DNA from 3 places in the Thalassobaculum sp. OXR-137 genome. Region 1 is predicted to be linked to each of the others. Evidence: riboswitches for the same ligand, from Rfam matches in the RefSeq annotation. Region 1 holds a riboswitch; each other region holds the start of a gene.
What was found. A riboswitch is a leader RNA that binds a small molecule or an ion and turns the genes downstream of it on or off. The one in region 1 is predicted to bind cobalamin.
Positions count from the first base shown of each region.

Region 1 (4,223 bases):
CTTGGCATCGCGCAGCCGGTGCGGGGCCAGATACGGCTCGATCATCGCGCGGATCGGGGCGAAGTCGGGGGCATGGTCGGCGACGCATATGAAGAGATATCCCGCCACGCCCTCGCAATGCACCGGCTTCAGCCCGTAGGACGCGGGGTCGAAGCCCGGGCCCATGTCGCGGGCGAAGAGCAGCCGGCCGTCGAGCTCGTAGGTCCACTGGTGATAGGGGCAGACCAGCTTGGCCACCGCCCCTTTCTCCGCCGAGCACAGGCGGGAGCCGCGGTGGCGGCAGGCATTGTGAAAGGCGCGGATCTCGCCGTCGGCGCCGCGGATCACGATCACCGGATAGGCGCCGACCTGGACCGTCAGGTAGCAGCCGGGCTTGGCAAGCTCGCAGTCATGGCCGACGAACAGCCAGTCGCGGTAGTAGATCAGCTCCAGGTCCAGGGCGTAGGTCTCGGGCGAGACGTACAGGTCCCGCTCCAGGCTGAAGCCGGATTTCTGGCGAAGAAGAAGTTCCTGAGTCCGAAGCCGCGCATCCATCACATCACCCCGCGTCGAAGACACGTTTCACAAAGGCGGGTCCGGTGGATGGGATCGGCGCCGGCGGCCGGCGGTCCTGAGAGCGGACATGCCGACGCACAGCCCGCCGATCGCCCACCGCGATCCCCTGGCCGTTCCGAGGCTGGTTTCCGGACTCTGAAGCGGTCCTTTCGGACCCGCGCGGCGCCTTCCCGGTCATCCCAGTGGCTCTTTGCCGCGCTGCGCACTCCAATACCGTTGCAGGGGCAGTCCCGGGATTTCACCGGCTTCCCAATTCTCCGCCCGCCGGCTCCTCCAGGCCGGACGGACAGCACCTCGACAGACTAAGGCTACGCCCGATCGGGCCCAGGCGTTGCGTCCCAGCGCGACCTGAGTTTGTCCGCCGACGACATACCCGGCGGCACAGGAAACGATTGACGGCGCAGCGCAAATCATTACTAAATGCAGCGTTCACGGTCTCTGGATGACCAACATCTAGGGCTAAGAGGGAATCCCGGTGCGCCTTCGGGCAAAGCCGGAGCTGCCCCCGCAACTGTTAGCGGCTAGCGGCTGTCGAGAGGGGTCACTGGTGTCCATGGGACGCTGGGAAGGCCAGACAGTCGTTCGGACCCGCGAGCCAGGAGACCTGCCGTGAGCGCATATCCGTCCCGGGCGGGGTGATCCGGAAGGCGCTTGCTGGGCTGTTGCCCATTCCCGCAGGCCCTGCCGACTCCCCCTCCACCGACACGAGGGGTGTCCATGTCTACGCAACTGGCCTACGACTTCGACGAATCCGGCAATTTCCCGCCCGCTCCCATCGCGCCGAAAGCGGCGGCCCCAAGGCCTGCCGCAGCGAAAGCAGAGCCGCAGCGGGCACCCCTGCCGCGTCCGCTGGCCAAGGCGCCGACGCCGGACGATCTGGTGCTGGACCGGAGCCGCGATTCGCTGCTGACCGAGTTCGGCAAGGCCACCCTGCGCGACCGCTACCTGATGCCGGGCGAGGACTTCCAGGCAATGTTCGCCCGGGTCTCCTGCGCCTATGCCGACGACATCGACCACGCCCAGCGGCTGTACGACGCCATGTCGCGGCTGTGGTTCATGCCGGCGACCCCGATCCTGAGCAACGGCGGCACCACCCGCGGCCTACCGATCTCCTGCTTCCTGAACACCGTGCCGGATTCCCTCGACGGCATCGTGAACACCTGGAACGAGAACGTCTGGCTGGCGGCGAACGGCGGCGGCATCGGCACCTATTGGGGCAAGGTCCGCTCCATCGGCGAGCAGGTGAAGGGCACCGGCGAGACCTCGGGCATCATCCCCTTCATCCATGTCATGGACGGCCTGACGCTGGCGATCAGCCAGGGTTCCCTGCGGCGCGGCTCGGCGGCGGTGTATCTCGACATCCACCACCCGGAGATCGAGGAGTTCCTCGAGATCCGCAAGGCCAGTGGCGACTTCAACCGCAAGGGCCTGAACCTGCATCACGGCATCAATGTCACCGACGATTTCATGGAGGCGGTGCGTGACGGCGCGATGTTCGACCTGAAGAGCCCGAAGAACGGTGAGGTCATGCGCCAGGTCGATGCGCGCCAGCTCTGGCAGCGAATCCTGGAGACCCGACTGCAGACCGGCGAGCCGTACCTGCTCTACATCGACAGCGTGAACAACAACCTGCCCAAGCATCAGCGCGAGCTGGGGCTGAAAGTCTCCACCTCCAACCTGTGCAGTGAGATCACCCTGCCGACCGGGGCCGATCACCTGGGCGAGGAGCGCACCGCCGTGTGCTGCCTGTCGTCGCTCAACATCGAGACCTGGGAGCAGTGGAACGAGGAGCCGGGCTTCGTCGAGGACGTGCTGCGGATGCTCGACAACGTGCTGACCAGCTTCATCGAGAACGCCCCGGACGGCATGTCCCGGGCGCGCTACTCCGCCATGCGGGAGCGCTCGGTCGGTCTCGGCGTCATGGGCTTCCACTCCTTCCTGCAGGCCCAGGGAATCCCGTTCGAAAGCGCCCTGGCCAAGTCCTGGAACATGCGGATCTTCAAGAAGATCCGGCGCGAGGCCGACGCCGCGTCCGTGGCACTGGCCGAGGAACGCGGTCCCTGCCCCGACGCCGCCGAGCGCGGGATGCAGAGCCGGTTCAGCCACAAACTGGCGATCGCCCCGACCGCGTCCATCAGCATCATCTGCGGCGGCACCAGCGCCTGCATCGAGCCGATCCCGGCCAACATCTACACCCACAAGACCCTGTCCGGCGCCTTCACCGTGCGCAACCCGCACCTCAAGAAGCTGCTGGCGACCAAGGGCGCGGACACGCCGGAAACCTGGGAGAGCATCCTGGAGCATGAGGGCTCGGTGCAGCATCTCGACTGCCTGACGGAAGACGAGAAGTCGATGTTCCGCACCGCCTTCGAGATCGATCCGCGCTGGCTCATCGACTTCGCCGCCGACCGCGCGCCCTTCATCTGCCAGAGCCAGTCGCTCAACCTGTTCCTGCCGGCCGACATCCATAAGTGGGACCTGCACATGCTGCACTGGACCGCTTGGGAGCGGGGCATCAAGAGCCTGTACTATTGCCGCTCCAAATCGGTCAGCCGGGCCGGCTTCGCCGGGCAGTTGGAGAAGGTCGAACGCCAGGCCTTCACGGTCGAGCCGACCGATTACGAGGAGTGCCTGTCATGTCAGTGATTCCCGACTCCCTGGTCCATCTCGACCCGCGCGAGCTGATCGGCACCGGCCGGGTCGGCCTGCTGGAATCGACCGGCACCTACGACGTCAGCCGCTACGGCTGGGCCTACGAGTTCTGGAAGCGCCAGCAGCAGACCCACTGGATGGGAGAGGAAGTCCCGCTCGGCGGCGACCTGAAGGACTGGGCCTCGCCGCGGGTCTCCGAGGCGGAGCGGGCCCTGCTGACCCAGATCTTCCGCTTCTTCACCCAGTCGGACGTGGAGGTGGGCGACAACTACCTGAAGCGCTACATCCCGATTTTCCAGCCGCTGGAAATCCAGATGATGATGGCGGCCTTCACCAACATGGAGACCGTGCATATCGACGCCTATGCCCTGCTGCTGACCACCCTGGGCATGCCGAAGGCGGAGTTCGAGGCGTTCCGCGACTACGACGCCATGCGCTCCAAGGCCGACTACATGCACACCTTCGGCGTCGGCACGGTCGGCGACGTGGCGCGTACCCTGGCGATGTTCGGCGCCTTCACCGAAGGCATGGCGCTGTTCGCCAGCTTCGCCATGCTGCTGAACTTCCCGCGCCACAACAAGATGAACGGCATGGGCCAGATCGTGAGCTGGTCGGTGCGCGACGAGAGCCTTCATTGCGAGGGCATCGTGCGGCTGTTTCACGAGTGGAACCGCGAGACCGGCGCGCTCACGCCGGCGGTGCGCGACGACATCGTCGACGTGGCCAAGACCATGGTCGGGCTGGAGGAGAGCTTCGTCGATCTGGCCTTCGAGCTGGGCGAGATCGAGGGCATGACGGCGCAGGACATCAAGGACTACGTCCGCTACATCGCCGATTGGCGCCTGACCCAGCTCAAGCTGCCGACGGTCTTCGGCAATTTCGAAGTGGCCGAGGGCGGCTACCGCCAGCTCAAGCCGCATCCCCTGCCCTGGCTGGTGGAGATCCTGAACGGGGTCGAGCACGCGAATTTCTTCGAGCAGCGGGCGACCGAATACTCCAAGGCCGCCAGCCGCGGC
Region 1 covers NZ_CP139715.1:4,849,184-4,853,406, forward strand. The annotation lists gene T8K17_RS22510 (aromatic ring-hydroxylating dioxygenase subunit alpha) at 1-534, opposite strand, end outside; cobalamin riboswitch at 657-867, opposite strand; cobalamin riboswitch at 971-1,182, shown strand; gene T8K17_RS22515 (ribonucleoside-diphosphate reductase subunit alpha) at 1,273-3,201, shown strand; gene T8K17_RS22520 (ribonucleotide-diphosphate reductase subunit beta) at 3,192-4,223, shown strand, end outside.

Region 2 (4,223 bases), 350 kb from region 1:
GCTGCAGTGCGACAGGCTTAGGGATTGGGCGAAAGAAAACCCCGTCCACGGTGACGGAGGAAACAGACCCATCGGTGCTGTTTACAACGCGGCCCGGTCCGGACGGTTCCCGCCCGGACCGGCGCATCGCAGGTGCGAACTACTTCGCGTATTTGCCGGTGAGCTGCGGTGTATAGGGACCGGACAGTCCCTTCTCCTTGTGCTGCAGGCGGCTGTCCCGCCCCCAGGTACGCTTCAGGGGATCGCTGACCGACACTTTCAGCACGCCCATCCCGGCCACTTCCAGCTCGATCCGGTCGCCGTCCATGAACGGGCTAAGGCCCCGGTGGTTGGTCCCGGTGGCGACGATGTCGCCCGGCTCCAGCGTGTGCATGGCGCTCAGCCACTCGATGCAGCGCGGGATCTTGTGCGCCATGTCGGAGGTGTTGAACGACTGGCGGACATCGCCGTTGACGCTCAGGCGGACGTCCAGGTCGTTCGGATCCACCACCTCGTCCTTGGTGACCAGGTACGGGCCGATCGGCGCGAAGGTCTCGCGCGACTTCACCTGGAAGAACTGATTGCCGGCCGGCGGCAGGTTGCGGGCCGACCCGTCGATGAAGTTCATGTAACCGAACACATAGTCCATCGCCTCGTCGGCCGAGACGTTGGAGCAGCGCTTGCCGATCACCAGCGCCAACTCCGCCTCGCCCTCGAAGACGTCGGCCGGGACGTCCGGCAGGACCATGGTGCCGCCGGTGCCGATGATCGCGCTGGGCGATTTGTGGAAGCCGTTGATCAGCGGCTTCTCGGTCAGGGTGCCGTCTTCCATGTAGTTCACGGCCATGCAGTCGATCTGCCGCGGCAGCGGGAGCGGCGGCCGGATGGTGACGGCGTCCAGGGCCACCGGCTTGCCGGCGGAAACGGCCGCCTCGATCTTGCCGCGGGTCTCCTCGTAGGTCGCGATCACCGCGTTGATCAGGCCCCGGTTGTCCAGGTGGGGCAGATGCGCGACGGCATCGGTGACGTCGACCACCCCGTCGCCGGACAGAACGCCCAGCCGCCAGTCACCGAGGTCCGGGTGATCGAAATACAGAAACTTCATGGCCGCTATCTCCCTCTGCGCCGCGCCCTTCGAACCGGGCTTGGCCGGGATCATAGGCGGCTCCCTCTTCCAAGGGAACGCATGCAGGCAGGTCGCCCGCCTCCACCTCCGAGGCCATGGCGATGCTGGTGACCGATGGCAGGGCGAAGCGGGCCACGGGCGTACCGCCGGTCACCGGGTGCAGCAGAACGACACAGGAGACCAGCGCCGTGGACCCTGCTGCGGCCAGCCCCATGAAGACCTGCTCCACGACCGGCGGCACGGCCGATTTTCGCTCCAGAACCGCGATGGCAATGCCGCACCCGGCGGTCGCCAACAGCAGGGAGAGGGTCGTCAGGCTGAGGATCAGGGAAATCGACATGAGGCGCGCCTTCTTGTTGCAACTCATTCTCAATTTCAGTATCTACAAATGAGAACCAGTCGCAACAAGGGATTTCGGCAATGGCCCAACCCTCAGAACTCAGACCCGCCCGGCGCAGTACCGCCGGGTCGCGCACTCCGATCTGCCGACTGACCACCGGAGAGGCCCTGATCGTCTGGGCGATCCGGCACTGGGTGCAGTCGGTGAAGGCCCGGCTCGACCCGCGCGACCTGCTGCGCTGCGGCTTCGCGACGATCGAGGCGGAGGACGTGAGCGACGCGGTGGACCGGCTGCTGATGGTCACCCTGCGCGAGGCGACGACGGTGCGCGACGTGGGCTGCCTGCGGTGCCCGACCCTGGGGGACGGCGAGCGCGACATCCTGGAAGCGGTCGCCCTGTCCCAGCGCGGCCGGCGCGAGGAGGCGATGGCGGTGGTTCAGTCCTGGCTCCCGCTATCGGCGGCGCTGCGGGCGTATGACGACATCGCGACCATCGGCCGGGCGCTGACCGGGGTCGACATGACGGTGCCCGTGCGCCGCAAGTCGGCACCCGACATCCGGTTGCTGGAGGGGATCGCCACCCATCCGGAATCCTCCCCCATGCTCCACTGACGGCCGGATATCCGCCGATTTCCGGCGAAATTCCTTGCATCTCCGGCCCCGAGACCGGAGACTGCGGCCGTCGTGGTGATCGCTCTCCGACAGGAGATCCGATCAGGGAAGCCGGTGAGAGACCGGCGCTGCCCCCGCAACTGTAAACGGCGAGCGACCCCCGAATAGCCACCGGACTTGCGCCGGGAAGGACGGGGGTTCGCGTCCGAGCCGTGAGCCAGGAGACCGACCGCGACGCGTCACCATCCGGCGGGCGGGGTGTTCCGACGGTAGGGCCGAGGCCCGAGCGGTGGCGATATGCGCCATCGCGATCGGACCGCCTCGCATGAGAAACGCCCTCGATCCCTCCCCAACCGCCTCGGCGACCGGACTCCGCGCCTGCGACGTCAGCCTGGATGTCGGCAACCGCGCGCTGCTCGACCGGGTCAGCCTCCACGTCCGTCCGGGCGAGGTTGTCGGTCTGCTCGGTCCCAACGGATCGGGCAAAAGCACGCTGCTGCGGATCCTCGCCCGCCTTGCCGAGCCGACCGGCGGCACGGTCACCCTGGACGACGCGCCGATGGTTGGGCTCGACCGGAGGATCACCGCCCGCACCCTCGGCTATCTGCCCCAGAGCGCCCGCAGCGAGTGGCCGATCTCGGCCCGCGAAACCGTCATGCTGGGGCGCACGCCGTTTCTCTCCCCGGTGTCCCGGATATCGGAGGCCGACCGAACGGCGGTCGACGAGGCCCTCGCCGTGACTGACACCAGCCATCTGGCCGAGCGCGCGGTGACGACCCTGTCCGGCGGAGAGCGGATGCGGGTGATGCTGGCCCGGGTGCTGGCGGGCGAGCCGACCCTGCTGCTGCTGGACGAGCCGGTGACGGGCCTGGACCCGCGCCACCAGTTGGAAGCCATGATCCTGCTCGACCGGCTGGCGCAGGATGGGCGCGGCACCCTGGTGGTGCTGCACGACCTCACCCTGGCCGCGCGGTTCTGCCATCGGGTCTATGTGCTGCACGAGGGAATGGTGGTCGCCGAGGGCCCGCCGGCTCGCGCCCTCGATGCGGCGACCATCGCCGCGGCCTTCGAGGTCGAGGCCCGGCGCATCGGCGAGGGCGACAATGCCCTTATCGTGCCCTGGTCGGTGCAAGTGAACGGGTCGGAGGATCGGAATGCCGGCCGCCGCTGACCGCATCCTCGGTCCCGCGCCGCCGCAACCGGCCGGCCGGCCCCTCCTGGTGGCCCTGGCGGTCGCCGCGTCGGTCGCGGTGCACGGCGTTGCCCTGGCAGCCGCCATCGGCTGGTGGGGCGGTCCGCAGACGACGGCGCCGGAACCGTTCGAGGTGGTGATGGTCACCCTCACCCAGCCGAACCGGACGGCCGCGCCGGGGTCCGCCATCGCCGGCGGTCCGGCACCGCAGCCGGCCGACCGCGCGGGACCGCCGGCCGTCACCATGCCCGTCGCCGAGGCCGCCGCTCCCGCGGTCGCCGCCCCCCTGCCGTTCAGCGCACCGGCCGCAACGGACAGCCCCGCCCGCCCGGTACCGGCGCCCCTACCGGCCAAGGCGATGCCGGCGGCACCCGCCCCGGCGCCGGTCCAGGTCGCCGAAGTGCGGCCCGAGGCGGCCGCTGTCGAGCGGGTCGAGACGCCGGAGCCGGTGCCGGCCCGGATCGCAGAGCCGCCGCGTCCCGTCGCCCGCCCTGCGTCACCCTCGGCGGCACCCCCTGCCGCGCCTCCCGCCGCCGTGGCGTCACGCGAGGGCGCCGCGAAACCCGCTGCGGCATCCACCGAGACCGCCTCCCCCGCCCGAGGCGCCGGACCGGCGAGCACGCCGACCAGCGTGGCGGCATTGAGCGGACTGCGAGACGATGAGGCTGGCGGCAGCAGCCCGGCCGAGTTCTCCGTCGGCTCGGCCGGCAATCCGGCCCCCGACTATCCTTTCCGGGCCCGCCAGCGCGGCTGGGAGGGGCGGGTCGTGCTGCGGGTGGCGGTCGATCGTTCCGGCCACCCGGTGCGCATCGCCGTCGCCGAAAGCAGCGGCCACGGCGTGCTCGACACCGCCGCCCATCAGACCGTCGCCACCTGGGTCTTCCGCCCGGCGCGGCGCGGCGGCCAGCCGGTCGCCGGCGAGACCCTGGTCCCGGTCGTCTTCCGGCTGAACTGAGATGTCGGCTAGATCAGGGA
Region 2 covers NZ_CP139715.1:5,196,921-5,201,143, forward strand. The annotation lists gene T8K17_RS24060 (fumarylacetoacetate hydrolase family protein) at 140-1,084, opposite strand; gene T8K17_RS24065 (hypothetical protein) at 1,047-1,445, opposite strand; gene T8K17_RS24070 (hypothetical protein) at 1,526-2,056, shown strand; cobalamin riboswitch at 2,113-2,305, shown strand; gene T8K17_RS24075 (ABC transporter ATP-binding protein) at 2,382-3,227, shown strand; gene T8K17_RS24080 (TonB family protein) at 3,211-4,203, shown strand; gene T8K17_RS24085 (LysE family translocator) at 4,212-4,223, opposite strand, start outside.
Region 2: it holds a riboswitch for cobalamin, as region 1 does, so the genes downstream of both, T8K17_RS24075 (ABC transporter ATP-binding protein) here and T8K17_RS22515 (ribonucleoside-diphosphate reductase subunit alpha) in region 1, are expected to answer to the same signal.

Region 3 (4,223 bases), 520 kb from region 1:
GCGTTGCCGAAACCCGGATAGTACAGCTCGTTGAAGGACGGCGCCTTGAACGCGGTGCCGTAGGAGGCGGTGGCCCGCAGGTTGTCGGTGATGCGGTAGCCGTAGGCGGCACCGCCCGTCAGGTAGCCGCCGAACTGCTCGTTTTCGTCCACGCGGCCGCTGAGCTGCACCGTGTGGCGACCGAACTCGGCCCGGTGCTGGGCGAAGACGCCGGTATTGTCGCGGCTGTCCTCCACATACCCGGTGTCGCTGTCGACCTGATCGCGCTGGAAATCCACGCCCAGGGTCGTGACGTGATCCTGCAACAGGTACAGATCGTTCTGCAAAGACAAGACGTTGCGTTCTGTTTTGAACGTCGACTGATAGGTGCCGTCGAAGAAATTGTCGCTGTCGTCCACCGTATGACCCGCCGAGGCGGTCACGTCCCAATAGTCGGTCGGAGACGCCAGGGCACGCAGCCCGAGAACGTAGTTCACCGATTCCGACTCGTTCGAGGCCGATCCGTCGTATTCGTTTTCACTCGTCGCATAAAGACCGGTCGCTTCCACCTTGATACCATTGGAGAAAGCGTAGTCCAGTCCGCCCGTCACCGAGCTGCGCTCGAAGCCGTCCTTGTCGGGCTGGTTGGCGAAGCAGCCGCCGCCGGGGATGGCCGTGCCATTGCCGCAGGAGTTGATCCCGTCGGTGCGGATGTAATTCGTGCTCGCCGAAAACCCGATGCCGGAGGCCCGGCCGGAGAAGCCGGCGGTGCCCTCCATCGTGTCGTTGCTGCCGTAGCCGACGCTGGCATGGGCGTGGGTGGCGTCCGTCGGCTTGCGGGTGAAGATCTGGATGATGCCGCCCAGCGCCTCCGAGCCATAGAGATGCGAGCGCGGACCGCGCACCACCTCGATCCGCTCCACGTCGTCGATCGACAGGCTCTCGAAGTTGAACGTGCCGAGCGTGGCCGAGCCGACCTTCACGCCGTTGATCAAGACCAGGACATGGTCGCTCTCGGTGCCGCGCAGGAAGACCGAGGTCGCCTTGCCCACGCCGCCGTTGTTGCTCAGGGTCAGGCCCGGCACCTGACGCAGAGCGTCCGGCACGGACCGGATCTGCCGGCGCTCGATTTCGGCGCGGGTGACGACGCTGACCGGGGCCAGGGTCTCGTCGGCCGTCTCGGCGATGCGCGAGGCGGTGACAACGACCTCGTTTGAGGTGGCGACGGTGGCGCGCTCGCCGGCCGCGAGCTGTTGCGCCTTAGCCTGCTGGGCCTGGACCGGCAGCGCACCGGCGGCCACCAGCGCGGCGATCAGCGCTGCCCCCCTCAGGGATCGGCCCGATATCGGGCGGTTCTGGAAAGTCATGGCATTCTCCTCGTCCGGCGCACACCCGCGCGGCGTTGCTAAAGAGACATCGAGGAGCTGGACGGACGGGGGACGGCCACGGGTCATGCGCCACGGCCGACCCCGATCATCGCGCCCCGCGATATCGAGGTTTCACGCCGTGGCCGGTCTCCGGACTTGCGAGGCCGGGCCCAGGGGCCCCGATCCGACCGCGCCTTCCCATGCCAGGCGGCACAGTGGCGTCTTGCGGCGGATCAACCTCGCCTACCGTTGCGGGGGCAGTGCCGGAGTCTGACCGGCTTCCCGTTTCATCCCGACCCCAGATCATGGGTCGGGACACCACATGCGATTGACGGCCGGACGCTACGGTCGGGGGGTGGGCCTGTCAATCTTCCCTTTCAGCCCTTAGGGTTACTGGGAACCATGCGTCCTGAAGACCACCGGAACCCGGAAGCCTCTGATGACAGTCCAGATCAAGATCCAATCCGCCGTCGTCGGCCTGCTGGCGCTTCTCCTGGCCCTGGCGGCGCCCGCCGTGGCGCAGACGCCGGATCCGGAGGCCGTCGTCGAGGCGTTTCTGGCGGCTCGCGGCGACGGGCACGCCTGGGTGGAGGAAACCGAGGTTCCCACCCTCAACGCCAAGGGTGCTGCCGTCGTCCGGGTCCTGGAACGGGCCGAGCGTCAGGGCCTGCGCCCGTCCGACTACACCCTGCCCGCGGTCGACACGCCGGATGCCCTGGACCGGGAGGTCGGCCGGGCCCTGCTGCGCTACCTGACCGACCTGCAGGCCGGACGCATCGCCCCGAAGAAGGCCGACCCCGACCTGTACGTGTTCCGGCGCGAGGTCGACGGTCTCGCCCTTCTGGAGGCGGTGCACGCCGCGCCGGAGACCGCCAAGGCGATGGCCGATCTGGCGCCGGGCAATCCGATCTACCGTCGCCTGCGCCGTCTGCTGCTGGACTACCGGGCGCTGGCCAAGGCCGGCGGCTGGCCCGCGGTACCGGAGGGGCCGACCCTGAAGCCCGGCATGACCGACCCGCGTGTCTCCGCCGTCCGTCACCGGTTGGCCGCCACGGCGGACCTCACCCCGGTCCCAGGCGCCTCCGATCTGTACGACCCGGCCCTGGAAAGCGCGGTGCGCCAGTTCCAGCGCCGCCACGGGCTCGATTCGGACGGCGCGGTCGGCGCCAAGACCGTGGCCGCCATGAACGTCCCGGTGGAGAACAGGATCCGGCAGATCGTCCTGAACATGGAACGGTTCCGCTGGATGCCGGACGATTTCGGCGACGACCACGTCTTCGTCAACATGGCCGGGTTCGAGCTCGACTATGTGGTCGGCGGGGTCTCCCGGCTGACCATGCGGGTGATCATCGGCCGCCCCTATCGCGAGACGCCGATCTTCAGCGACCGGATCCGATATCTGGAGTTCAACCCGACCTGGAGCGTGCCGGCGAAGATCGCGGCCGAGGATCTGCTGCCGAAGATCAAGAAGGACCCGAGCTACCTGACCTCCGGCGGCTACGAGCTCTATGCCGGCTATCAGAACGACGCGCCGCGGATCGATCCGGCGACGGTGAACTGGTCCTCGATCCCGAAGGGCCGGTTCCCTTATCGCCTGCGCCAGGCGCCGGGGGAGAAGAACGCGCTCGGCCAGGTGAAGTTCATGTTCCCCAACCAGTTCGACGTCTACCTGCACGACACGCCGGCGCGCGACCTCTTCGCCAAGTCGGTGCGCAATTTCAGTTCCGGCTGCATCCGGCTGCAGAAGCCGATCACACTGTCGGAGGTGATGCTGGCGGCGGACGGCCAGGACCCCGCACAGGTCCGCAAGATCCTCGACAGCAAGAAGACGACACGGGTCAACCTGAAGACCCCCGTGGCCGTCCATCTGACCTATCTGACGGCCTGGATCGGCGAGGGTGGGACGGCCGAATTCCGCGACGATATCTACGGGCGGGACCCCCTCCTGGCCAAGGCCCTGGGTTTGCGCTGACGCCGACAAAAACGCTTGCACGGAGTCGCAAACCGAAGGAAAGAGGTTTTCTCGCGCCACGGCGCCTCGGAGACCATCGGACATGACGGAACACTTCGCTTCCTCGCCCCGACGCCGGGTTACGCGGCGGGCGGCCCTGGGCGCTTTGGCGCTTCTGATGACCGGCGGCACGCCGGCGCGCTCGGCCATTGTCGCCGCCCATGACACCCGCAAGCTGAAGATCGAGCACCTGCATACCGACGAGCGGCTCGACATCACCTATTTCCGGAACGGCCGATACGACACCGAGGCTCTGCGGAAGATCAGCTACATCCTGCGCGACCACCACGACGGGTCGGTCCACGCGATCGACCCCCGGGTGCTGGACTATCTCCACGACCTGTCGGTCCGGCTGGGCATCACCCAGCGCATCGGCATCATCTGCGGCTACCGCTCGGCCAAGACCAACGAGGCGCTGCGCGCCAGCACGTCGGGCGTGGCCAAGCGCAGCCTCCACATGCAGGGCATGGCCCTGGACATCCGCGTGCCGGGGATGCGGGTGAGCACCGTCGGCAAGGCGGCGATCGCCATGAACCGCGGCGGCGTCGGGCTCTATTCCCGGTCCAATTTCGTCCATATCGACTGCGGCGCGCCGAGGACTTGGGGGGCGTAACAGCCCCTCCTCACCCCGCCTGTCCGGGCTTTCCCGGCACGGCGACGATCGGGCGACGTTGCGCAATGGCGCATCTCCTCGGCCGCGAGACTGCGGGGTTCGATTTCGAACCCGCGCAGGCGGCCGGGGCCGAGCCGTCAAAATATCGGCTCCCATTCGCCAAATCCCAAACATCTTCAAGTTTTAAAAGACTTTTTCTCGTTTGTCAGAACGTTTGAAATTTAACGAAATTTATAGATAAATTAGTAAAATG
Region 3 covers NZ_CP139715.1:4,331,930-4,336,152, forward strand. The annotation lists gene T8K17_RS20175 (TonB-dependent receptor domain-containing protein) at 1-1,346, opposite strand, end outside; cobalamin riboswitch at 1,470-1,684, opposite strand; gene T8K17_RS20180 (L,D-transpeptidase family protein) at 1,786-3,318, shown strand; gene T8K17_RS20185 (DUF882 domain-containing protein) at 3,401-3,970, shown strand.
Region 3: it holds a riboswitch for cobalamin, as region 1 does, so the genes downstream of both, T8K17_RS20175 (TonB-dependent receptor domain-containing protein) here and T8K17_RS22515 (ribonucleoside-diphosphate reductase subunit alpha) in region 1, are expected to answer to the same signal.